DNA from 2 places in the Massilia sp. LjRoot122 genome. Region 1 is predicted to be linked to the other one. Evidence: riboswitches for the same ligand, from Rfam matches in the RefSeq annotation. Region 1 holds a riboswitch; the other holds the start of a gene.

What was found. A riboswitch is a leader RNA that binds a small molecule or an ion and turns the genes downstream of it on or off. The one in region 1 is predicted to bind cobalamin.
Region 2: another riboswitch for cobalamin. It lies ahead of ACSQ25_RS21165 (TonB-dependent receptor domain-containing protein); the one in region 1 lies ahead of ACSQ25_RS17825 (TonB-dependent receptor).

Annotation. Positions count from the first base shown of each region.
Region 1 covers NZ_CAXUPB020000001.1:4,065,436-4,077,462, forward strand. Annotated here, with positions in the region: gene ACSQ25_RS17770 (response regulator) at 1-147, shown strand, start outside; gene ACSQ25_RS17775 (hypothetical protein) at 266-964, opposite strand; gene ACSQ25_RS17780 (MipA/OmpV family protein) at 964-1,803, opposite strand; gene ACSQ25_RS17785 (protease complex subunit PrcB family protein) at 1,873-3,090, opposite strand; gene ACSQ25_RS17790 (ATP-binding protein) at 3,367-4,668, shown strand; gene lptA (lipopolysaccharide transport periplasmic protein LptA) at 4,692-5,231, shown strand; gene ACSQ25_RS17800 (antibiotic biosynthesis monooxygenase family protein) at 5,228-5,533, shown strand; gene ACSQ25_RS17805 (DUF6151 family protein) at 5,530-6,114, shown strand; gene ACSQ25_RS17810 (hypothetical protein) at 6,134-6,463, opposite strand; gene ACSQ25_RS17815 (thiol:disulfide interchange protein DsbA/DsbL) at 6,460-7,122, opposite strand; gene ACSQ25_RS17820 (cobalamin-binding protein) at 7,341-8,228, opposite strand; gene ACSQ25_RS17825 (TonB-dependent receptor) at 8,228-10,213, opposite strand; cobalamin riboswitch at 10,279-10,514, opposite strand; gene ACSQ25_RS17830 (M1 family metallopeptidase) at 10,628-12,027, shown strand, end outside.
Region 2 covers NZ_CAXUPB020000001.1:4,811,419-4,823,445, forward strand. Annotated here, with positions in the region: tRNA gene ACSQ25_RS21140 (tRNA-Ile) at 1-47, opposite strand, end outside; rRNA gene ACSQ25_RS21145 (16S ribosomal RNA) at 128-1,656, opposite strand; gene cobT (nicotinate-nucleotide--dimethylbenzimidazole phosphoribosyltransferase) at 2,080-3,114, shown strand; gene ACSQ25_RS21155 (adenosylcobinamide-GDP ribazoletransferase) at 3,118-3,897, shown strand; gene ACSQ25_RS21160 (histidine phosphatase family protein) at 3,902-4,444, shown strand; cobalamin riboswitch at 4,464-4,696, shown strand; gene ACSQ25_RS21165 (TonB-dependent receptor domain-containing protein) at 4,764-6,593, shown strand; gene ACSQ25_RS21170 (FecCD family ABC transporter permease) at 6,620-7,642, shown strand; gene ACSQ25_RS21175 (ABC transporter ATP-binding protein) at 7,644-8,417, shown strand; gene cobO (cob(I)yrinic acid a,c-diamide adenosyltransferase) at 8,414-9,040, shown strand; gene ACSQ25_RS21185 (cobyrinate a,c-diamide synthase) at 9,042-10,343, shown strand; gene cobU (bifunctional adenosylcobinamide kinase/adenosylcobinamide-phosphate guanylyltransferase) at 10,340-10,900, shown strand; gene cbiB (adenosylcobinamide-phosphate synthase CbiB) at 10,894-11,838, shown strand; gene cobD (threonine-phosphate decarboxylase CobD) at 11,831-12,027, shown strand, end outside.

The sequences.
Region 1 (12,027 bases):
ATGCGCGGCATCGAGTTCGATGGCCTGGACCGCAGCATCGACAACTGCATCTCGAAACTGCGCCGCAAGTTCGACGATGCGGAATCGGAGAAGATCAAGACGGTGTGGGGCGAGGGTTACCTGTTCTCGCCATCGGCCTGGAACTAACATGTAGGGTGGTCGGCTCCGCCGACCGCGCGTTCGACTCACGGTCGCACCGTGGCAACGCATGTACCTGCTGGACGCGCGGACGGCGAAGCCGTCCACCCTACGCTAATGCCGGGTGTTATTCGAACAGCGGCACGATCGCCAGCGGCGCGCTGTAGGTGATCAGCTGGGCGCGCTCGGCGTCGAAACGGTAGTTCACGGCCGGGAAGTCGGCATCCGGGTCACCGCCGAAGGCCGCTCCCGGCGCGACCGCCAGCCCCTGTTCGCCCTCGGGACGGCGCAGCTTGACCGAGGTCTCCATGCCCTTCTTCGGGAACACCATGCGCACGCCCACGCACTGGCGCGAGCGCGCCGTGGCGTCGACGTGGCGGGCATAGGCCAGCGCCTGTTCGCAGGCGGCGCGCAACTCATCCGTGTCGTAGACATTGTCGGCTTGCGGCGCGATCGTCACCCGGGCCCGCAGGCTGAAGGGGCCGATCCTGCGGCCGGGGGCCAGCACGGCGTTGTCGTCGTAGGCCGCCTTCATCAGCGGCAGCACGCCGCGGCCCAGCGCATCCAGCGCCAGGCTGGTCTGTACGCTCTTGCCGGTCAGGACCAGCTGCAGGCCTTCGCCCAATACGCCCTTCTCGCGCGGCAGCAGCTGCAGGTGGTTCTGCAGCAGGTTCTTGGCGCCGCCGTATTTCTCGAACACCACCACCGTACGGTAGGCATCGCGGTAGCTCGCCCACTCCGAGGCCTGCGGCTGCACCTGTGCCGCGGCCAGGGTGGCCGTGCTCAGGAGGCATGCGCATGCGGTGGCGTGTGCGAGTCGCATCATCAGAACCGGTAGGCGAAGGCGGTCGAAACCGTCAGGTTGGTGGGCCGCTCGACGAGCGGGCTATGGCGGGCATCGCCTGCCAGGCGGGTGGCCTGCAGGCTGGAGGTCAGCATCCACGAGGGCGACAGCACCCAGTTCCAGCGTGCGCCGATGCGCAGGTCCTTCAGGCCGCCGTCCGGGCGGTAGGGAGGATTGCCGCTGGCCAGCGCCTGGGCCTCGGTGACGCCAAAATAGGACTGCTGGTAGGCGCGGTTGGCGAAGCCCAGGCCGGCCGACAGCGACAGCGTGTGGTGGGGCGCCAGTTCCATGGCCAGGCGCTGGATGCCGATCTCGCCGCGCACGCCGTTGCGGTCATTGCCGGCGCCGGCCAGCACCGAGCTGGTCAGGCGCCATGCCGGCGACAGGTAATAGTTGAAGAAGGCGCCGGCTTCCGGGCGCGTCTTGATTTCTTCCATCCCGGCCAGCGGGTTGCCGGCGAAGGCGCGCAGCGCGGTCGGCAGCAGGCTGGCGCCCGCGACGTCGCCGATCTCGCCACCGGTGCCCGATTCGGTGCGGCGCGGGTGGATCGCCAGCAGCGGGCCGTATTCGATCGTCGGGTTGGCGGACAGGTGCATCCCCGCGCTCATGCCCGAAATGAAGATGCCGTTGCTCCACTGGACCTGAAGCACCGGCAATGCCCTCGTTTTCCTGCTGTCCGCCCCTTCGTAGCGTGGACCCGACACGACGCCCAGCCCAGCATACATATCGCGGCTGCCATCGGGCATCGGGTTGGTGGTCGGCGTCTGTGCGCTTGCGGCGCTGCCCAAGACAGCCAGGACCAGGGCGAAAAGCTTTTTCATGTATTCACAATCGGAGTTCGGCGAGCCTGATATTTTACGTCGGGCAAGCCAAACTCTCACGCATTGTTACTACTGGGTACGCGTATGCGTCACGAATTCGACCGGCGCCTCGCTGCGGTTCACCACGACCAGGTGGGCCGGGTAGACGATCATCATGCCGCAGGCGATGCCCGGGCCGGGCTCGGTGTCGACGATCCCGACCTTCAGCTTGCCGCCCTCGAAGTTCACCGCGCTGACGCCGCCGCCATGGCAGGTGCTCGGCTTGGGACCACGGAATACGCCGATCACCATTTTCTTGCTGAAATCGATCTTCGGCAGCGGATGCTCGCCGCCCGCATGCTCGGCCCACAGGGTGGCCCATTCCGCCTCGTCGCGCACGACGACATTGCGCTCGCTGTGGATCGCACTACGGACAGTCGGCTCGACGGTCGTGAAGTTGAGGTAATCCGAGACGATCTTGCGGATTTCCACCGGCGCATCGAGCTTCGGCACCGCAATCACGCGCATCGGCTGGGTGATGGCCGCCAGGCACAGCGCCACCGGGGACAGGTCGCGGACTTCGTATTCGACCAGCAGCTTGCCGTCCTTGGCGCCGACGTGCACCACGTCGAAGCTGCCGCAGACCGGGTTGTTACCCAGGAATACGGCCACCAGCATCGTGCGCGAGAAGTCGACCTCGGGCGCGGCGATGCGGGCCTTGCTGTGTTCGGCCCACAGGGCGGACCAGGCGGCGGCATCCTTGATCACGACTTCGCGCGGCGTCTCGATGCCGGAGAAGGAGTCGGTCACGATGGTCTTGTAGGCGACCGGGGTGCCCGACTTGGGCAGGAAGCCGACCGGCTCGACCTTGTGGCCGGCGCCCAGGCCGAGGTCGGCCTTGTCGAGGTTCTTCAGCATGGTGTCGAACAGCGCACGCTGGCTCTCGTCGCTGCAGCTGGTGCGCGGGCCGGCGATGCTGTCGCCCGCCGAGCACAGCACGGCCTGCGGCGTCGCGCCCATCAGAACCTGGCCGTAGGAATTGTCGGCGCAATTGCCGGCGCGGTCCCACAGCACGTACTTGCTGTCGACGAGGAAGAGATTGTTGCGGGTCGATGCGCAGGAAGCCTCCTGCGCCATCTTGATGTACTCGGAAACGACCGGAACGCCGCCATTCGGCTCGCCGACGGCGATGCCTTGCCCTGCCGTCTGGTTGCGCATGACGGCGGGGCTGTCGCCGCCACCGCCGCAGGCTGCCAGGGTCACGCCGGCCATGGCGGCAGTGATGAGGGTGCGTCCGACCTGACTCATTTTCTTCTTCTCCACCGATCGTTTCCTTAGGAATAAAAAAACCCGCCGACACTCGCATATCAGGCGGGCAAACGGAAAACCAGATAATCCTGAACCTGATGTTGAGCATGGTAAGAAATTCGCGCCTTGCATTCCCCCTCGAACTGTCGATGAATTGTCATCAATTTGTAAGGCTGGCGGGCTAACCAAAGCTTCGTTTGCTCCTATACAATGCTGCCAAGGAGATACTATGTGTAGGGCAGCAATTCGACACCGCCAGTTATGCAGGATGGGCAAGTGAACCGGATTTTCTTCCGTTTCTTCGTGCTGGTCATGCTGTCGATCACGGCGGCCACCTTCGTGATCTATTTCGCCTTCAGCCGTCTGTTCGGGGACCCGCTCGAGGACATCGCACGCCGCCAGGCGGCCGCGCAGATTTTCCTGCTTGAACAATACGTCGACCAGGCGCCGCCGGACGAGTGGCTGGTGCGGCTGAACAATGTGCGTATCGTGTCGGACGTGCGCTATGACCTGGTGCCGCTGGCCGATGCGCGCCAGGCCCTGCCCGCCGGCCGGCGCGCCCTGCTGGACCGCGGCGAGCTGGTGCTGGATCCTGCCGCACGCAGCTTCTACCGCCGCGTCGACCTGGAGGGCGAGCGCTATATCGGCAGCCACGAGGAAGTGCTGCGCGCCCAGAACCTGCCGGTCGACGTCAAGCAGGCGCTCATCATGGAAGCGCTGCGCTACGTGATCGTCGCGGTGGCGCTGCTGGTGCCGATCGCGCTGTGGTCGCGCTCGCACTGGCAGGGGCTGCAGTCGCTGTCGCGCGTGGCGGACGCATTCGGCAGCGGCAAGCTGACCGCCCGCGCCCAGATGAAACCCTCGGCCAGCATCTACCCGCTGGCCGAACGCATCAACCACATGGCCGACCGCATCGAAGACCTGCTGGAAGCGCAGAAAAGCCTGCTGCATTCGGTGTCGCACGAACTGCGCACCCCGATCGCGCGGCTCGAATTCGGCCTGGAGTTGCTGGACGCGCGCGCCAAGGACCCGGACCTGAGCAAGCGCATCCGGGGAATGGAGGGCGATTTGCGCGAACTGAATTCCCTGGTCAACGAGTTGCTCGACATGAGCAAACTCGACAGCGCACGCAAGCTGCAGCTCGAGCCCACCGCGCTGGCCGAGGTGCTGCGCGAATGCACCGGGATGCTGCCGCCCTCCCCGCATGCGCTCGACTGCGCCTTCGGCGACGAGCTGGGCGAACTCGAACTCGACCGCCGCCTGCTGGCGCGCGCCGTCTGCAACCTGCTGCGCAATGCCCAGAAATATGCCGCCGGCCGCATCCTGCTGTCGGCCACGCGCAGCGCCGGCGGCGTCGAGATCACGGTGGACGACGACGGCCCTGGCATCCCGGAAGAGGAACGCGACAAGATATTCGAGCCTTTCTACCGGCTCGACCGCAGCCGCGACCGCGCCACCGGCGGCTTCGGCCTCGGCCTGTCGATCGCGCGCAAGGCGGTGGCCCTGCACGGCGGCAGCCTGCGCGCCGACAGCTCGCCGCTGGGTGGGGCGCGCTTCGTGATCACCCTGCCCGCCTGAGACGACAATACGAGAGACCAGCCATGCAACGAACCATCCTTTTTGCCGCGCTGCTGGCCGCGGCGGGCCAGGCGGCCGCCGAGAAGGCCGATGTTTACAAGCCGACCCAGATCACCTGCCGCTCCTGCGATGCCAACAGCCTGACCCGCAGCTTCATGGTGGCGGGCGGGGTGGAGCTGACCCGCGGCACCCTGACGATCAGCGCCGACGGCGGCCGCGTCGAAGAGTCGCCGGAAGGCTACCAGCGCATTTTGCTGCAGGCCGAGCCCGGCAAGAAGGTGCGCTTCCGCCAGAAGGCCGACGGCCCCGGCGAACGCTGGATGGAGGGCGAAGCCGACCGCGTGGAGTACGATGACCGCTCGGCCATGGTGAAACTGATGTCGAAGGCGAAGGTCAGGCGTACCCTCGGCGGTCTCCAGACCGAAGAGGCCGAGGGCGAATACATCGCCTACGACAGCCGCACCGAGGAATTCAGCCTGCGCAATACCAGCACGGGCGAAGACCGTCCGGGCGGCGGGCGCAACACCATCACCCTGCAATCGAAACGGAAGGCACAACCATGATCCTCGAAGTCGCCACCCTCGACGTCCGGCCCGGCCAGGAAGAAGCCTTCGAAGCGGCCTTCCGCCAGGCATCCGGCATCATCGCCGCCATGCCGGGGTATGCTTCACACCAGCTGCAGCGCTGCCTGGAACGGCCGAACCGCTATGTGCTGCTGGTGAACTGGCAGACGCTGGAAGACCATACGATCGGTTTCCGCGGCTCGCCCGGCTACCAGGAATGGAAGGCCCTGCTGCACCATTTCTACGATCCTTTCCCGACCGTCGAGCATTACGCGATGGTCCTCGACGGAGGAGAAGTATGAGTATTGCCTTACGCTGCCGCTGCGGCAAGCTGCGCGGCCAGGTCGACGAGACGCGCGTGGCTGCACGCGCGGTGTGCTACTGCAAGGATTGCCAGGCCTATGGCCACTTCCTCGGCAGCGGCGTGCTGGACGAGGCCGGCGGCACCGAGGTGGCCGCCACCCTGCCCGCCGCCGTGCGTTTCGAGGCGGGCCTGGAGCACCTGGCCTGCATGTCGCTCAGCCCCAAGGGACTGTACCGCTGGTACGCCAGCTGCTGCCGCACGCCGGTCGGCGCGACGCCGCGCGACCCGCGCAGCTCCTACGTCGGGCTGGTGCGGGCCTGCCTGGATGCGCCGGATGCGGAACTTGCGCGCACGCTCGGGCCGCTGCGCTGCCGGACCCAGACGGCGACGGCCACGAAGCCGGTCGCCTCGAGCGGCCTGAGTACGGTATGGGTGGTGGTCAAGGTCGGCGCCATGCTCATGAAGGCGCGCCTGGGAGGGGGCTACAGGAACAATCCCTTCTTCCGTCCGCACAGCGACGAGCCGGTGAAACCGGTGCAGGTGCTGTCGCTGGAAGAAAGGACGGCGCTGACCCCGTAAGGACCAGCGCCAGGAAGGATCAGCGGCCGCTGTGCTCGCGCTCCGCACGCACGTGGGTCACGCCGTACCACAGGTGTTCCCACCAGTGCTCGCGCGAGTGCACGGTCACGAGACATGCCTTGTCGATCCCGCCCTTGAAGAGCGGATCGGGGCATTGATTGGTCATCAGGGCGTAGCGCTGGTTCTCGGCATTGACGAGGGCAATCGCGAGCCAGACGGCGACGCCCGCGCAGAACACCGCCAGCGACCACGCCACGTGGTTCACATGGCTGGTTTCAAACAGGTCGTCCTCGTTGGGCCGGGACCCATCGTACATCTTGAGGACTTCGCGTTCGACGTCATTGCTCATTTCGTGGCAGCAGCCTTCTTGACGAGTGCGTCCATGACCTGGGTGGTCGCCTGCAGCATCTGGCCGACGTCCTGGATCTTGTTGGCTTCGGCCACCTGGCTCGGCGACACCACGTACTTGCCGTCGATGATGATGGTCGGGGTACCGGAGACCTTGTAGGCGCCCGAGATCTGGTTCAGGCGGCGCAGCTTGGTGGTCACGCCGAAGGAGTTCCAGGTTTCCATGAACTTGGCGCGGTCCAGGCCGTTCTTCACTGCCCACTCGATGATCTGGTCATCCTTCATCAGGCGCTGGCGCTGGACGTGCACGGCCTGGAACACGCGATGGTGGTACTGGTCGAGCTTGCCCATCGCTTCGAGCGTCAGGAACAGGTGGGCTTCCGGATCGGCCGGGCCCTGGAACGGCAGGTGGATGCGGCGCACGTGGATGTTGTCGCCCTGCTTCTTGATCCAACCATTGAAGGCCGGCTCCAGCATGTTGCAGGCCGGGCAGTGGTAAGCGAAGAACTCGATGACCTCGACCTTCTTGCCCGTTGCCTGCACCGGCTGCGGCGCGCTCAGGGTCTGGTAGTCGACACCGTTCTTCGGGTCGGCAGGCGACGCGAACGCGGTGCTGGCGACCATGGTGGCGGCGATGAGGGCAAAACGCAGAGAACGCATAGGTTTCCTTCACAAGTGATTGAGCAAACGCCGGGAGATTACCACTTTTTTCGCCCTTCATTCTGAGGAAGGGCTGAATTTTGCATTTGCTTACGGAATTAACGCAGGGGAAACGGGGGAGTTGCGTTAGTGACTACGGTAAAGAAAGACGGTTTTTAGGCCAACACAAGTAGCATCGTCGTTCCCGCGCAGGCGGGAACCCAATTTTCCATCCGAAGTCACTTCGGCCTGCGCTGCCGCACCCCTTCCAGCGCCTCACACAACAACGCAGCTCCATCCACAGCCCTCGGGCCCGGCCGCGTCAGCAGTTCGCCATTCACCGTCAACAAATTGCCCCGCTTCACCGCTGTCATGCTCTTGTACGGTTCCCACAGCTTCAGCCCCGGATTGGCCGGATCATAACGCTTGCCCGCCATGATCGCCTCGGGATCGGCCGCCAGCACCGCCTCGAGGCTGACCTCCGGCGCGACGACCTTGAGCCCGCCGAACACGTTGCGCCCGCCGCAGACGCGGATCGCGTCGCTGGCGATCTGCGCATCGTTGAGCGTGTACAGCGGCTGGTCCCAGATCTGGTAGAACACCGACACCGGCGAACGCCCGCCGTAGCGCGCCTCGAGCCCGGCCAGCTTCCCGCGCAGCGCGCCCGCGGCGCTGGACGCCGCCGGGCCGGTGCCCAGCAGCTGCCCGAGGCGCTCGATGTTGTCGGCCACCTGCGCCAGCCTGCGCGGCTCGCTGTGGAAGACCGGCACGCCCAGCGACTCGATCTGGGCGATCTGGCGCGCCGTATTCCCGCTGTGCCAGACCACGACCAGGTCGGGCTTCAGGGCCAGCACCCGCTCCATGTCGATCACGCTGTTGCTGCCGACCAGAGGGATGGTCTTCGCCGCTTCCGGGTAATCGCTGTAGTTCATGGCCCCGACCACGCGCGCGCCGCCGCCGGCCGCGAACAGCAGCTCGGTGGCGTGCGGCGCCATCGAGATGACGCGCCGGGCCGGCTGCTGCACGGTGACGCGGCGGCCGGCATCGTCGACCACGGTCACCGCGGCCCCGGCGCCGGCAGTTGCCAGCGCCAGCAGCGCCGCTACGGCAAGTCGGGGCGCGGCCATCAGAACGCGTAGCGCAGCGACAGCTTCAGCTGGCGGCCGTCGCTCGGGTAGATGCCCGAACGGCAGCCGAAGGCATTGCTGTAGTACTGGCGGTCCGCCAGGTTGAGCCCGCTGACGGCCGCTTCCCAGCCGCCAACGCGGTAGGCGTAGCGTGCGTCGAGCGTGGTGTAGGACGGGATGCGCGTACCGCAGCTGTTGCTGAAGTCGCTGCCGTAGCGCTGGCTGTCCACCCACTGGGCGCCGATGTCGGCGCTGTGGCCGCCGGCAGGCGTCCATGCAGCGCGCAGCGTCACGACGTTCTTCGGCACCAGCACCATTTCGCGGCCGGCGTTCGGGCCGCCGGTGAACTCGGCATCGACGCGCTGCCACTTGGCGTTCAGGCGCAGGTCCTGGGTCAGCGCATGCTGCCCTTCCACTTCGACGCCCTGGCGGCGGGTCGGGTCGAGGTTGGTGTTGGCGCCCCAGCCGATGGTCGGATCGTAGAAGATCTCGTCCTTCAGGCGGTGGCGGAACAGGCGCGCGCTGATCTGGCGCGCAGCGGAACCGGCGCTGACGCCCAGTTCCAGATCACGCGAGGTCTGCGGCGCCAGCACCTCAGGGCCCGAACGCAGGCTGTTCTCGTCCACGTTGGCGATGCGGTAGCTGCGGCCGGCCTTGGCGAACACGGTCACCTGCGGCAGCACGTCGATGCTGCCTTCCAGCGACCAGGCATTGATCGACTGCTTGCGGTGCTCGTTCAGCACCGGCGGGAAAGCCAGCGGATCCGAGTAGTCCTTGGTGAAGCGCTCGTGGCGGCCGCCGATGGCCAGGCGGGCGTTGTGCGGCGCGTTCCACAGGATCTCGTTGCGCAGGTAGACAGCCTTGGCATCCTGCTCGGCGTCGCCGCGCGAGAAGTCGGAGCTGGTCTGGCGCTCCCAGCGCACCAGGTCGAGGCCGGCCACCAGCTCGTTACGCATGCCGCCCAGCGCGGCGGTGTGGCGCAGGCGCGGCGAGAACTGGGTCTGGCTGGCGTCGTAGCGCACACGCGAGGCCACCTTGGCGCCGCCCATCATGTAGAAGTAGTTGGCCTCGACCTCGCGCTCGCGGCGCGACAGCTCGGCGGCCAGTTCGACCGCACCGATGCGGTGCTCGACGAAGGCCGTGTAGCGGTCGGTGTCGAGGGTGCCGAAATCGTCCGGCGTCAGGGTCTGGCGCGGATTGGCCAGGAACTGGGCTTCGGTCAGCGAACCGGGGAAGCGCGCGTCCTGCTCCGAACGCTCGAAGCGCAGTCCGGCGCGGCCCGCGCCATGGCTGTACTGCACGCCGCCGCTGGCGGTCTTCTGCTTGAATTGGCTGTTCTTGCGGTAGTTGTCGGTGCCGCGGTCGGCCACGGCCACGTCGAGCGACCAGGGACCGGCGCCATGGCTCAGCGAGCCGCGCAGGTCGTGGGCGTCGAAGCGCCCTGCTTCGGCGAACAGCGAACCGTGGGTGCCGCTCGCGCCGGCGCGGCGGGTGATGATGTTGATCACGCCGCCGGTCGCGCCTTCGCCATACAGCACGCTGCTGCCGCCGCGCTGGATCTCGATGCGCTCGACGGTATCCACCGGAATGCTGGACAGGACCGCGTTGCTCAGCTCGTTCTCGTTCAGGCGCACGCCGTCGACCAGGATCACCAGGTTCTGGGCGCTGTTCGAGCCGAAGCCGCGCAGGTCGAGCGCGAAGTCCGGCGACGCGTCCAGGCTCTGGCGCCCGTAGACGCCGCCGACCTTGCGGATCGCGGCATTGACGTCGGTGGCGCCGGCACGGCGGATGTCCTCGGCGGTGATGACGGTGGCGCCGATCGGTGCGGCGGCCGTCTGCGCCGGGAAGCGGGCGCCGGTGACGACGATCGACGGCAGGGATTCCTGGGCAGCGGCGTTGGCGGCAAGGACGGACAGCGACAGGGCGCAGGCCAGCGCGAGCGGCTTGAACGCCGGCGCGCTGCGTGGTACGACAGCAAATTTCATGTGGATGTTCTCGGTAATGGCACCGGCCTGCGTCCCCGCACACCGGTTTCAACGGAAACGCCGCGGGCGCTTCCACCTGTCTGGCCGGTATCCGGGCTTGCAAGACGGACCGCCCCACCTTCCTATGCGATGCACAGTGGTTATCGAGGCAGCCTGTCGTTACTCGGGAGAGGAACGACGCTTGTTGACCGTTGCGGGGGCAGCACACCTCGGCGTAGGCGCGCAGCGCCGTTGCCTCGTGTTTCCCGTTTAACTGCGCATGCGGAGGGCATGCGCGGGCACCAGAACCCCGAGATTATAACCTGACAAGCTTTTTGCGCTTCTGTCGCCCTATTTGCGTTTCTATCCTAAAAGATTGGAAATTTAATAATCTTCTGGATATAGTCGCGCTCATACCAAAACAGGGAGTCTTGCATGCAGATCCAATGGAAGCGCGGCGTGCTCGCGGCAACGCTGCTGGCGCTCGGGGTGGGCGGCGCCTGGCTGGCCTGGGCCGACGCGCCGGCGCCCGCCGTCCCGCCACCGCTCGACGGCATCGCGCTGGCCGCACCGGACGCCGCCGCCGTCACCGTTCCCAGCAGTCCCGATGCCTGGGGCGGCATCCGCAGCGGCGACCACCCGACCCTGTCCGACCGCGTGGTGAGCTACCGCATCGCCGCCACCCTCGACCCGGTCCGGCACGTGGTCAGCGGCCGCCAGCAGCTCACCTGGCGCAATCGCAGCGCCGTGCCGGTGCGCAGCGTCTACGTCCACCTCTACATGAACGCCTTCGCCGGCGAAGGCAGCAGCTTCTTCACCGAGCAGCGCCAGCGCGGCGAGGCCTTCCGCGGCGGCATCGACACCAAGGACGGCGAATGGGGCCATATCAGCCTGCAGGGCGTCAGCCAGGGCGGCGCCCGGGTCGCGTGGCGCTTCGTCCAGCCCGACAAGGGCCCCGCCACCGACCACACGGTGGCGCGCCTCGACCTGCCCGAGGCGGTTGCCCCGGGCGCCTCCACCACCCTCGACATGGCCTTCAGCACCCAGCTGCCGCGCGTGATCGCGCGCACCGGCCACCACGGCAGTTTCCACCTGGTGGCGCAGTGGTTTCCGAAGATCGCGGTGCTGGAACTGCCGGGCGAACGCGGTGCAACGGCGCCGCGCTGGAACGCGCACGAGTTCCACCTGGATTCCGAGTTCTATTCGGACTTCGGCAGCTATGACGTGAGCCTGACCGTCCCGAAGGGCTATACGGTCGGCGCCACCGGCGAATTGCAGGGCGCGCCCGTCGAGAAGAACGGCATGCTCACCCACCGCTACGTGCAGCACGACGTGCACGACTTCGCCTGGACCGCGGACAGCCGCAGCGCCCGCCCGCTGGTGGAGACCTGGACCGGTCCCGGCAGCCCGATCGTGACCGTGCAGGTGCTCTACCCGCCCGAATACGAGGCCAGCGCCAAGCCGGCGATGAAGGCGGCCAAGGAGTCGCTGGCCTACTTCTCGCGCGCGCTCGGCCCCTACCCCTACCGCACGCTCACCGTCGTGATTCCGCCGGAAGGCGCGGAAGAAGCGGGCGCCATGGAATACCCGACCTTCTTCACCGCCGCGGGCTATGCCGAGGTGGCGCCGAAGACGCAGGAGGCCTTCGATCTCGACGCAGTGACGATCCACGAATTCGGCCACGGCTACTTCTACGGCATCCTGGCCAGCAACGAGTTCGAAGAACCCCTGCTCGACGAAGGCCTGAACTCCTACTGGGAAAGCCGCATGATGCGCGACCGCGGCCAGCAGATCTATCCGGCCCCTGGCTTCCTGAAGCGGATCGGCATCGATCC
Region 2 (12,027 bases), 750 kb from region 1:
CCCCCGCGTTATCAACACGGTGCTCTAACCAGCTGAGCTACAGCCCCGACATACACTGTTGTTCTCTTTACTAACAGCCGATAAGCGTGGACGCTTGATGTGGAGACTAGCTCCGGTGCTACTCTAGAAAGGAGGTGATCCAGCCGCACCTTCCGATACGGCTACCTTGTTACGACTTCACCCCAGTCACGAATCCTACCGTGGTAAGCGCCCTCCTTGCGGTTAAGCTACCTACTTCTGGTAAAACCCGCTCCCATGGTGTGACGGGCGGTGTGTACAAGACCCGGGAACGTATTCACCGCGACATGCTGATCCGCGATTACTAGCGATTCCAACTTCATGTAGTCGAGTTGCAGACTACAATCCGGACTACGATACACTTTCTGGGATTAGCTCCCCCTCGCGGGTTGGCGGCCCTCTGTATGTACCATTGTATGACGTGTGAAGCCCTACCCATAAGGGCCATGAGGACTTGACGTCATCCCCACCTTCCTCCGGTTTGTCACCGGCAGTCTCATTAGAGTGCTCTTGCGTAGCAACTAATGACAAGGGTTGCGCTCGTTGCGGGACTTAACCCAACATCTCACGACACGAGCTGACGACAGCCATGCAGCACCTGTGTGAAGGTTCCCTTTCGGGCACTCCCGGATCTCTCCAGGATTCCTTCCATGTCAAGGGTAGGTAAGGTTTTTCGCGTTGCATCGAATTAATCCACATCATCCACCGCTTGTGCGGGTCCCCGTCAATTCCTTTGAGTTTTAATCTTGCGACCGTACTCCCCAGGCGGTCTACTTCACGCGTTAGCTGCGTTACCAAGTTAATTAAAACCCGACAACTAGTAGACATCGTTTAGGGCGTGGACTACCAGGGTATCTAATCCTGTTTGCTCCCCACGCTTTCGTGCATGAGCGTCAATCTTGACCCAGGGGGCTGCCTTCGCCATCGGTGTTCCTCCACATCTCTACGCATTTCACTGCTACACGTGGAATTCTACCCCCCTCTGCCAGATTCAAGCCTTGCAGTCTCCATCGCAATTCCCAGGTTGAGCCCGGGGCTTTCACGACAGACTTACAAAACCGCCTGCGCACGCTTTACGCCCAGTAATTCCGATTAACGCTTGCACCCTACGTATTACCGCGGCTGCTGGCACGTAGTTAGCCGGTGCTTATTCTTCAGGTACCGTCATTAGCCGAGGATATTAGCCTCAGCCGTTTCTTCCCTGACAAAAGAGCTTTACAACCCGAAGGCCTTCTTCACTCACGCGGCATTGCTGGATCAGGCTTGCGCCCATTGTCCAAAATTCCCCACTGCTGCCTCCCGTAGGAGTCTGGACCGTGTCTCAGTTCCAGTGTGGCTGGTCGTCCTCTCAGACCAGCTACTGATCGTCGCCTTGGTAGGCCTTTACCCTACCAACTAGCTAATCAGATATCGGCCGCTCCAAAAGCATGAGGCCCGAAGGTCCCCCACTTTCATCCGTAGATCGTATGCGGTATTAGCGTAACTTTCGCTACGTTATCCCCCACTTCTGGGTACGTTCCGATATATTACTCACCCGTTCGCCACTCGCCGCCAGGTTGCCCCGCGCTGCCGTTCGACTTGCATGTGTAAAGCATGCCGCCAGCGTTCAATCTGAGCCAGGATCAAACTCTTCAGTTCAATCTCTGTTTGTTGACACTTTCGTGTCACCCTGATTTCTCAGGGGTCGCTCACTCAAGATACTGACCGTCGCTCATTGCTGAGCAACGTTAATACTTTTGTGAACATTTGATAATTTAAGTAATCACTGACCGAAGTCAGCGGCACCTTCATCAAACGCCCACACTTATCGACTGTTAATTGTTAAAGAACCGTTGTTCTGTACTAGCTTGCTGCACCGTGCGAAGCGTTGTGTTCGTCAGCAGCAGAGAAGTGAGATTATGCAGTGTTTCGCTTAACTCGTCAACCCCTCGTCTCTTTCGCTATCGCTGCTTTACAAGCTGCTTTCGCGTCGGAGGAGTAAGACTATAGCAAACGTCGGCGGCACTTACAACGCCTGCGACTATGTTATCGTCGCGTTTTTTCCACCTTATCTTTCCGGCAATGCAGATTCCACCTATCGCGCCGATCGCCGACGCAGCCCTGTCGCAGGTCCTGGCTGAGGCCATTAATAACAAGACGAAACCGCTCGGCAGTCTCGGGCGCCTCGAAACGCTTGCGGCCCAGCTCGGATTAATCCAGCGCTCCACGAAGGTCCGCATCAGCGAGCCGGCTATCCTGGTATTCGCAGGCGATCACGGCATTGTCGCGGAGGGCGTGTCCGCCTATCCACAGGACGTGACCTGGCAGATGGTGGAGAACTTTCTGGCCGACGGCGCCGCCATCAATGTATTCGCTCGCCAGAACAAGTGCGCGCTGCACGTCGTCGACGCCGGCGTCAACCACGTGTTCGGCGAGCGCCCTGGCCTGGTCGACCGCAAGGTTGGCATGGGTACCCGCAACTTCGCCAATGAAGCCGCGATGTCGCGCCTGCAATTGGACACTGCGCTGGAACATGGCATGGCCCTCGCACGCGATCTCCCCGGCACCGTCGTCGGCTTCGGCGAGATGGGCATCGGTAACACGACCGCCGCCGCGGCCATCATGCACAAGCTCACCGGGCTGCCGCTGCCGCAATGCGTCGGCGCCGGCACGGGACTGTCGGCCGACGGCATCCAGCGCAAGCAGCAGGTCATCGCCGCCGCCGTCGAGCGCCATGCCGGCGTCGACGACCCGCTCGCGGTGCTGGCCACCTTCGGCGGTTTCGAGATCGCCATGATGGCCGGCGCCATGCTGAAAGCGGCCGAACTGCGCAAAGTACTGCTGATCGACGGCTTCATCGTCAGCAGTGCGCTGCTGGTCGCCGCGCGCCTGCATCCGGCCATTCTCGACTACTGCGTCTTCGCCCACTGCTCGGACGAAAACGGCCATCGCCTGATGCTGGATGCACTCGGTGCGCAACCGCTGCTGCAACTGGGCCTGCGCTTGGGCGAAGGCACCGGCAGCGCGCTGGCCCTGCCCCTGCTGCATGCGGCCGCCAACTTCCTGAACGAGATGGCGACCTTCGCATCCGCGCAGGTCAGCACGAGCGCGCCCTGACACATGCAGCAGCTGCGCCTGTTCTTCATCGCGGTCCAGTTCTTCACGCGCCTGCCGATCCCGCGCTGGGTCGGTTTCGAGCAGGAGTGGCTGCACCATGCGTCGCGCTACTTCCCGCTGGTCGGCCTCGTGGTGGGCGCAATCGGCGCCGCCGTGTATGGCGTGGCCGCGCTGTTCTTGCCCGCGCCGGTGGCGGCCGTGCTGTCGACCGCGGCCACCATCTACGCCACCGGCGCCTTTCATGAGGACGGCTTCGCCGACAGCTGTGATGGCCTCGGCGGCGGCATGACGCGCGAGCGCGTGCTCGAGATCATGAAGGACTCGCGTGTCGGTGCGTATGGCGCCATCGGTGTCGTGTGCATGCTCGGCACGAAGTGCACGGCACTCGCGATGCTGCCGCCCGCCAGCGCCATCGGCGCGCTGCTGCTCGCCCATCCGCTCTCGCGCCTCGCGGCGACCTCGCTCATCTGGCGCATGGAATATGCGCGCGCCGAAGGCAAGGCCAAGCCGCTGGCCGAACGCATGACGACGGTGGAATTCGGCATCGCCTCGGTGACCGTGGCGATCGCCGCCGCGCTCCTGCTCGCCAGCGGCACACTCGAGCTGCGCGCCGTACTCGCCGCCCTTCTCGCCGCCGGCGCCGCCACCTGGTGGCTGGCCCGCAAGTTCGCGCGGCGCATCGGCGGTTATACCGGCGACTGCCTGGGCGCCGTCCAGCAACTGGCGGAAGCGTTCATCTACCTCGCCGTGCTGGCCACGCTCGGCCACGGCGCGCTCGCCTGATCGCATGCGGCTGATCCTGGTCCGCCACCCGCAGCCGGACATCGTGCCCGGACTCTGCTACGGCAGGACCGATGTCGCCGCATCCGCGGCCGCGCTATCCCTCGTCACCGCCAAGCTGCGCGAGGCCGGCCTGCCGGGCGCGCTCCCGGTCTATGCGAGCCCGCTGACACGCTGCGCCGTAGCGGCCGGCGCGCTCGGCGCTCCCGTCAAGCTCGACGCACGCCTGGCCGAGATGGACTTCGGCACCTGGGAGATGCGCAGCTGGGAGGACATCCCGCGCACCGAGGTCGATGCATGGGCCGCCGACCTCCTGCACTACCGTCCCGGCGGCGGCGAGAACGTGCTCGAGGTGGCCCGGCGCGTCGCCGCCTTCCGCGATGAACTGCGCGCGTCAAGCCTGCCTGCCGCACTGCTCATCTGCCACGCCGGCACGATCCGCCTCCTGTGTTCCCTCCACGCCGGCGGCGGTCTCGAACAGGCCGCGCTGCGTGCCGCGTCCAGCGCCCACCGCATCGCCTACGGCGAAGTCATCGAGCTGAAAGACTGACAACAGCTTCAGTCCTGTCCTATAATGGCGGCGTTTTGGTGCTCGCGGTCGTGTTCACGGCCGCAGTTAAACGGGAAACACGAAGCCCTTCAACAAGGCCAATGTGTGCTGCCCCCGCAACGGTAAGCAAGTGCCGCGCTCGATGAATGACCAGCGCGGCGAACCGTCTTCCATGACCACTGTGCACATGCATGGGAAGGTCGGACGGCCATACTTGCCAGCCCGGATACCGGCCAAAAGGTGGACGCGCGCCAGCGGTGCGCTTCTGTTCAATCTGGCCTACGGGGACGTCGGCTGGTTGTCTTTGAACGAGCATTTCATGAACTTTCCTGTAACCCGGCTTGCGGCCGCGCTGTCGCTTGCATTCGCCTTCGCTTCGCCTTCCTTCGCCCACAACTTCGATACCGTCGTCGTCACCGCCAGCCGCATGCCGCAGCGCGAGGCCGACGTGATCGCCGACACCACCGTCATCCATGCCGACGAGATCGCGCGTTCCGGCGCCGGTTCGGTGGCCGACGTGCTGCGGCGCCAGCGCGGCATCGAGATCACCCGCAACGGCAGCGCGGGCGCCGCGACCAGCGTGTTCCTGCGCGGTGCCAACAGCAACGGGGTCGTGGTCCTGCTGGACGGCGTGCGCATCGGTTCCTCCACCAGCGGCGTCGCCGCCTGGAACGCGGTGCCGCTCGGCGCCATCGAACGCATCGAGATCGTCTACGGACCGCTCAGCACCCTGTACGGCGCCGACGCGATCGGCGGCGTGATCCAGATCTTTACCCGGAAGGGAGACGGCGCTCCCACGGTCAGCGGCTCGGCCGGCGTCGGCAGCAATGCCACGCGCAAGCTCGATGCCAGCGTGTACGGCGTAGGCGGCCCCTTCCGCTACGCCTTCAGCGCCGGGCACGAAGAGTCGGACGGTTTCTCGGCCACGCGCCCGGGCGCCTTCGGCTTCAATCCGGACGAAGACGGCTACCGCCGCCGCAATGCCAACGGCCAGCTGTCCTATACCGTCGCGCCAGGCACCGAGATCGGCGCGCAGTTCCTGCACAGCGACCTGCGCGCGCAATATGACAGCGGCAGCGCCGCCTACGACGTCCATAACGAACAGGACCTGAACACGGCCGCGCTGTATGCCAGCCACCAGTTCACGCCGAACTGGCGCAGCACCGTTCAGTACGCCGCATCAAGCGACAAGCTGGGCAGCTTCACCAGCGCCGCGGCGTCCGGCGCCAGCCAGATCGACACCCGCCAGGACGAGCTGTCCTGGCAAAACACCATCGCGCTCGGCCCCGACACCCTGCAGCTGCTGTACAGCCACCGGAAGGAAGAGGTGGAATCCAGCGCCACCGCCGCCCTGTCGCGTACCCGTATCACCAACTCCTACGCGGCCGCTTACTCGGCCAAGCGCGGCAAGCACCTGCTCGATCTCAGCGCCCGCCATGACCGCTCGGTCTACGGCAACAAGAATACCGGTGCCGCCGGCTACGGCTACGACTTCGGCCAGGGCTGGCGCGCCACCGCCAGCGTCGGCAGCAGCTTCCGCGCGCCCACCTTCAACGAGCTGTACTACCCCGGCTATGGCCTGCCGACCAACCGTCCGGAAAAAGGCCGCAACCGGGAAGCCGGACTGCGCTACGACGCCGGCAGCGTGCAATTCGACGCGAGCTACTTTCACAACCGCCTGACCGACATGATCGTCTCCGCGACGCCATGCCCGGGCCGCACCGGCAGCTGTGCCTACAACGTCAACCAGGCCAAGCTCGAAGGCCTTACGGTCGCGGCCCAGACCCGCGTCGGCAGCGTCAACCTGCGCGGCAGCGTGGATTGGCAGGATCCCAAGGACGAGACCACCGGCAAACAGCTGGCGCGCCGCGCGAAGAAGCACGCCGGCATCCAGGCCGACAGCAGTTGGGGCAGGGTCAAGGCCGGCGCCGAACTGCAGCTCTCCGGCGAGCGCTTCGACGATGCCGCCAACCAGCGCCGCCTGGGCGGCTACGGCCTGCTCAACCTGTACACTAGCTGGCAATTCACGCCGGATGTGTCGCTGCTGCTCCGCCTCGACAATGTCGCGGACAAGCAGTACGAGCTGGCCCGCAACTATGGCAGCAGCGGACGCACCTGGTTCGCCGGCCTGCGCTACGGCATCCGCTGAGCGGATCACAATCGAGAAGGAGACGCATGCATCACCCCGCCCACTCACAGCGCCGGCGCGCCCTGCTCGTCATCGGCGCCCTGCTGCTGTGCGCCGTCGCCAGCCTGCTGTTCGCCGGCATGACGGGCTCGATCGCCGTGCCGCTGGCCGATATGCCCGACGCCCTGCGCCAGCTGGCGCGCGGCGACGGCAATACGCTGGCGGCCTCGCTGATCGAGCTGCGCGCCAGCCGCGCGCTGACCGCCTTCGTCACCGGCGGCGCGCTGGCACTGGCCGGGGTGATGATGCAGGCGCTGCTGCGCAACCCGCTGGCCGATCCCTACGTGCTCGGCATCTCGGCCGGCGCGTCGGTCGGCGCCCTGCTGGCCCTGCTCCTGATGGCGGCCGCCATCGTGGTCGACCTGGCGGCGCTGGCCGGCGCGGTGGCGGTCTCGATGCTGCTCTACCTGCTGGCCCGGCGCGACCTGCGCGGCGGACTGGCGCTGGAAGGCGGCACCTCGATGCTGCTGCTGACCGGCGTGATCCTGTCCTCGGCCTGCATGGCCCTGGTAACACTGATGCTGTCGATCGCGCCCGAAGGCCGGCTGCGCAGCATGATCTTCTGGATGATCGGCGACCTCGCCGGCGCCCCGCTGCGCCTCGCGCCCTGGCTGGTGCTCGGCGCGGCCCTGCTCTACGCCCTGCGCAGTGCGCGCGCCATGAACGTGGTCGCGCTGCATGCCGAAGCGGCCGCCACGCTCGGCATCCGCGTCGGCAGCCTGCGCAAGGGCCTGTTCTTCGTGTCGGGCGTGCTGACGGCCAGCGCCGTGACCAGCGCCGGCTCGGTCGGCTTCGTCGGCCTGATCGTCCCGCACGCCTGCCGCTTCGCCTTCGGTCCCGACCACCGGGTGCTGATCCCGGCGGCGGTGCTGACCGGCGGCAGCTTCCTGGTGCTGTGCGATACGCTCGCGCGCACCATCATCGCGCCCCAGCAGCTGCCGGTGGGCGCGATCACGGCGATCATCGGTGCGCCGGTGTTCCTCTATCAACTGCACCGCCTGAGGAGGTGACATGATCCGCACCGAACACCTCGACCTCAAGGCCGGCAGCCGCACCCTGGTGCGCCAGCTCGACTGGGCGGCCCGTCCCGGCGAATGCTGGAGCATCATCGGCCGCAACGGCGCCGGCAAGAGCACCCTGCTGCGCACACTGGCCGGCCTGCACCGGCCGGACAGCGGCGCGGTCGTTATCGGCGGCCGCAGGCTCGACGATTGGGCGCCGGAGCAGCTGGCGCGCGAACGCGCCTTCCTGGCGCAGTCGCGCCACGATGCCTTTTCGTACAGCGTGATCGAAACCGTGCTGTCGGCGCGCCATCCCTACCACGCCAACCGCTACTGGGAAGGCAGCGATGACCACCAGGCCGCCATGCGCGCCCTCGCGGCGATGGAAGTGGCCGAGCTGGCCGGCCGCGACGTGCGCACCCTGTCCGGCGGCGAGCGCCAGCGGGTCGCCATCGCCGCGCTGCTGGCCCAGGACACGCCCTTGCTGCTGCTCGACGAGCCGGCCAATGCCCTCGACCTGGCGCACCAGGTCAGCGTCATGGGCCTGCTGGCCGGCCTGTGCCGCGAGCAGGGCAAGATCGTGGTCATGATCGGCCACGACCTGAACCTGGCCTACCGCATCTCCACCCACGCGCTGCTGTTGATGGGCGACGGCCGCTGGCAGGCCGGCACTGTCGACGCCACCATGCAGCCGGCCCTGCTGGGCGACTATCTCGGCCACCCGATCGACATGATCGAGCACGGCGGCCGCCGCATCTTCCTTCCTTTCGAGGCTAGCGCATGAACGACATGACTCCTGAACAAACCGCGGCGCTGAACGAGCGCCACCGCCAGCGCATGGAGCGCAAGAAGGCCGTGATCGACGCCAAGATCGCCGCCGCCGACAAGGACATCGGCATCCTCATCGTCAATACCGGCAACGGCAAGGGCAAGAGCTCGAGCGCCTTCGGCATGGTGACGCGTGCCCTCGGCCATGGCATGAAGGTCGGCGTGGTCCAGTTCATCAAGGGCGCCATGTCGACCGGAGAAGAAAAATTCCTGCGCCGCTTCCCGGATGAGGTCAGCTTCCATGCGATGGGCGAAGGCTATACCTGGGAGACCCAGGACCGTGAACGCGACATCGCCAAGGCGGGCGAAGCATGGGAGCAGGCCAGGCGCTTCCTGCGCGACCCGGCCTACGGCATGGTGGTGCTCGACGAACTGAACATCGCGCTCAAGTACAAATACCTCGACGTGCACACCGTCATTACCGACCTGCTCGACCGCCCGGACATGCAGCACGTGGTGGTGACCGGCCGTGCGGCGCCACCGGAGCTGGTGGCGGTGGCGGACACCGTCACCGAGATGAACGTCGTCAAGCACGCCTTCAAGGCGGGCATCGCGGCGCAAGCCGGCACGGAGTGGTGACATGAACCGGGATCAGGGCGCCCGCGCCGTGCTGGTCGCGGCCATGGCCTCAGGCCAGGGCAAGACCAGCGTCACCGCCGCGCTGGCGCGCAAGCTGGTGCGCCAAGGCCTGCGCGTGCGGGTGTTCAAGTGCGGACCGGACTTCATCGACCCGATGATCCTGGAGCGTGCCTCGGGCGCACCGGTCCATACGCTCGACCTGTGGATGGTCGGCGTCGACGAGTGCCGGCGCCGCTTGCACGACGCGGCGCGCGAAGCCGATGCGATCCTGATCGAGGGCGTCATGGGCCTGTATGACGGCTCGCCCTCGGCGGCGGACCTGGCGCGCGAGTTCGGCGTGCCGGTGCTGGCGGTAATCGATGCCTCGGCCATGGCGCAGACCGCCGGGGCGGTGGCACGCGGCCTGCGCGACTATGGCCCGGTCCAGCTGGCCGGCGTGGTCGCGAACCGCATCGCGAGCGAAGGCCACGCCAACATGGTGGCGTCGTCCCTGCGCGACATTCCGCTGGTCGGCTGGCTGCCACGCCAGGAGACGCCGCTGCCGGAACGCCATCTCGGCCTGGTCCTGCCGGGCGAAGTCGAGGGCCTGGAAACCCTGCTCGACAAACTCGCGGACGAGCTCCACTTCAATGAAGCAGCCTGGCAGGCCCTGCCCCTGATGGCGCAATCGGCGCTGGAATGGCCGGACGTGGGCGGGATGCTGGACAAGAAAACCATCGCCGTCGCCCGCGACGCGGCCTTCTGCTTCCTCTACCCCGCCAACCTCGACCTGCTGGAAAAGATGGGCGCGCACCTGCGCTACTTCTCGCCCCTGGCGGACGAGCCGGTGCCGGGCGACGCCGATGCCGTGTTCCTGCCCGGCGGCTATCCGGAACTGCATTGCGCCGAGTTGGCCCAGGCCAGCCGGTGGCAGGCCTCGATCCGCGCAAGCCATGCGCGCGGCGTGCCGATCCTGGCCGAATGCGGCGGCATGATGGCGGTCGCCGAAGGCCTCACCGACAAGGATGGGCGGCGCTGGCCGATGGCCGGGCTGCTGCCGGGTGAAGTACGCATGCAGCCACGCCTGGCGGGCCTGGGCGCCCAGGCCATGCCGACCGGCCAGGGCCCGGTGCGCGGCCACACCTTCCACTATTCGCTGCTGGAGACGGCGGCACCGGAACGGACGCACACCATCAAGACCAGCAACGGCGCAACGGGCGAAGCCGTGTACCGCATCGGTTCGCTCACCGCCTCCTACTTCCACGCCTACTTCCCTTCGAACCCGCCCGCCGTGGCGGCCCTGTTCAGCGGAGCTGCGCCGTGAGCCGCAGCCTGGTGCTGGGCGGGGCGCGCTCCGGCAAGAGCGCCCATGCCGAGCGGCTCGCGCAAGCCTCCGGCAAGGAAGTCATCTATGTCGCCACCTCGCGCGCCGGCGATGCCGAAATGGCGGCACGCATCGCCCACCACCTCGAACGCCGTCCTGCGCACTGGAAAACGGTCGAAGAAGAGCTGGCACTGGCCGCGGTACTGCGCGAATACTGCGCGCCGCAGCGCCTGGTGCTGGTCGACTGCCTGACGCTCTGGCTGAGCAACCTGATGTTCTGCGACGGCCGTGCCTGGCCCGAGGTAGGCGAAGTGGCGCTGCCGGAACGCTTCCACCAGGAGCGCGCGGCGCTGCTGGACCTGCTCGATGCCGGCCCTGCGGGTGACATCGTGTTCGTCTCGAACGAGGTCGGCATGGGCATCGTGCCCTGGGGCGCGGTGTCGCGCTGCTTCGCCGACGAAGCCGGCCGCCTCAACCAGGCGGTGGCGGCGCGGGTGGATCATGCGGTGTTCGTGGCGGCCGGGCTGCCGCTGGTGCTGAAAGGGAGCGCATGCTGAGCGGACTGCCGCCGGCGCAGCTGGCCGGTCTGCTGGTCGCGGGCGTGCTGCTCGACCTGCTGCTGGGCGAGCCGCGGCGCTGGCATCCGCTGGTCGGCTTCGGCAGGCTCGCGCAGTGGCTCGAGCGCTGGCTGAACCGCGGCCTGCTGCGCTTCCCGCGCGGACTGCTGGCCTGGGCCCTTGCCGTGCTGCCCCTTTCCTTGCTTGCCTGGATGGCGGCACAAGCTGCGGGGCTGTGGCTGCATGCCGTCCTGCTGTATGCCTGCATCGGACTGCGCAGCCTGCGCGAGCATACGATGCCGATCGTCGACGCCTTGCGCAGGGGCGACCTGGACACGGCGCGCACGCGCACTTCCTGGATCGTCAGCCGCGATACCGGCCATGCCCAGGAAGCCGACCTGGCCAAGGCCGGTGCCGAGTCACTGCTCGAGAACGGCAACGATGCCGTGTTCGGGACGCTGTTCTGGTTCCTGGTGGCGGGCGGCGCCGGCGCCGTCCTGTTCCGGCTGGCGAACACGCTCGATGCGATGTGGGGTTACCGGAACGATCGCTTCAACCTGTTCGGCCGTAGCGCGGCGCGCATCGACGACGCCCTCAACTATGTGCCTGCGCGGCTGACCGCGCTGTCCTATGTCCTGCTGGCGGGAAGCGCACGCGCTCGCGCATGGCGGTGCTGGCGCACCCAGGCCGGTGCCTGGAGCAGCCCGAATGCCGGGCCGGTGATGGCGAGCGGCGCCGGCGCGCTCGGTGTGTCGCTCGGCGGCGCCGCCGTCTACGACGGGCAGCTGGAGCAGCGTCCGCCGCTCGGTACGGGACCGGCTGCCAAGGCGGCGGACATCGTGCGTGCCTGGCGCCTGGTTCTGCACACGACCCTGTTGTGGCTGGGTGTGGTCTGCGTCATCGCCACGATGATGCTGGTGTGGGGGCAGCATGCTTGAACACGGCGGCAATGTGCGCGACGCCGCGCGCCTGTATGGACGCGACGACTGGATCGACCTGTCGACCGGTATCAATCCCCATGGGTATCCGGCGCCGGCGCTTCCTGCCGACGCCTGGCACCGCCTGCCGGAACCGGATCCGGCACTGGTCGCGGCGGCCTGCGCCTACTACGGCGCACCTGAGCTGCT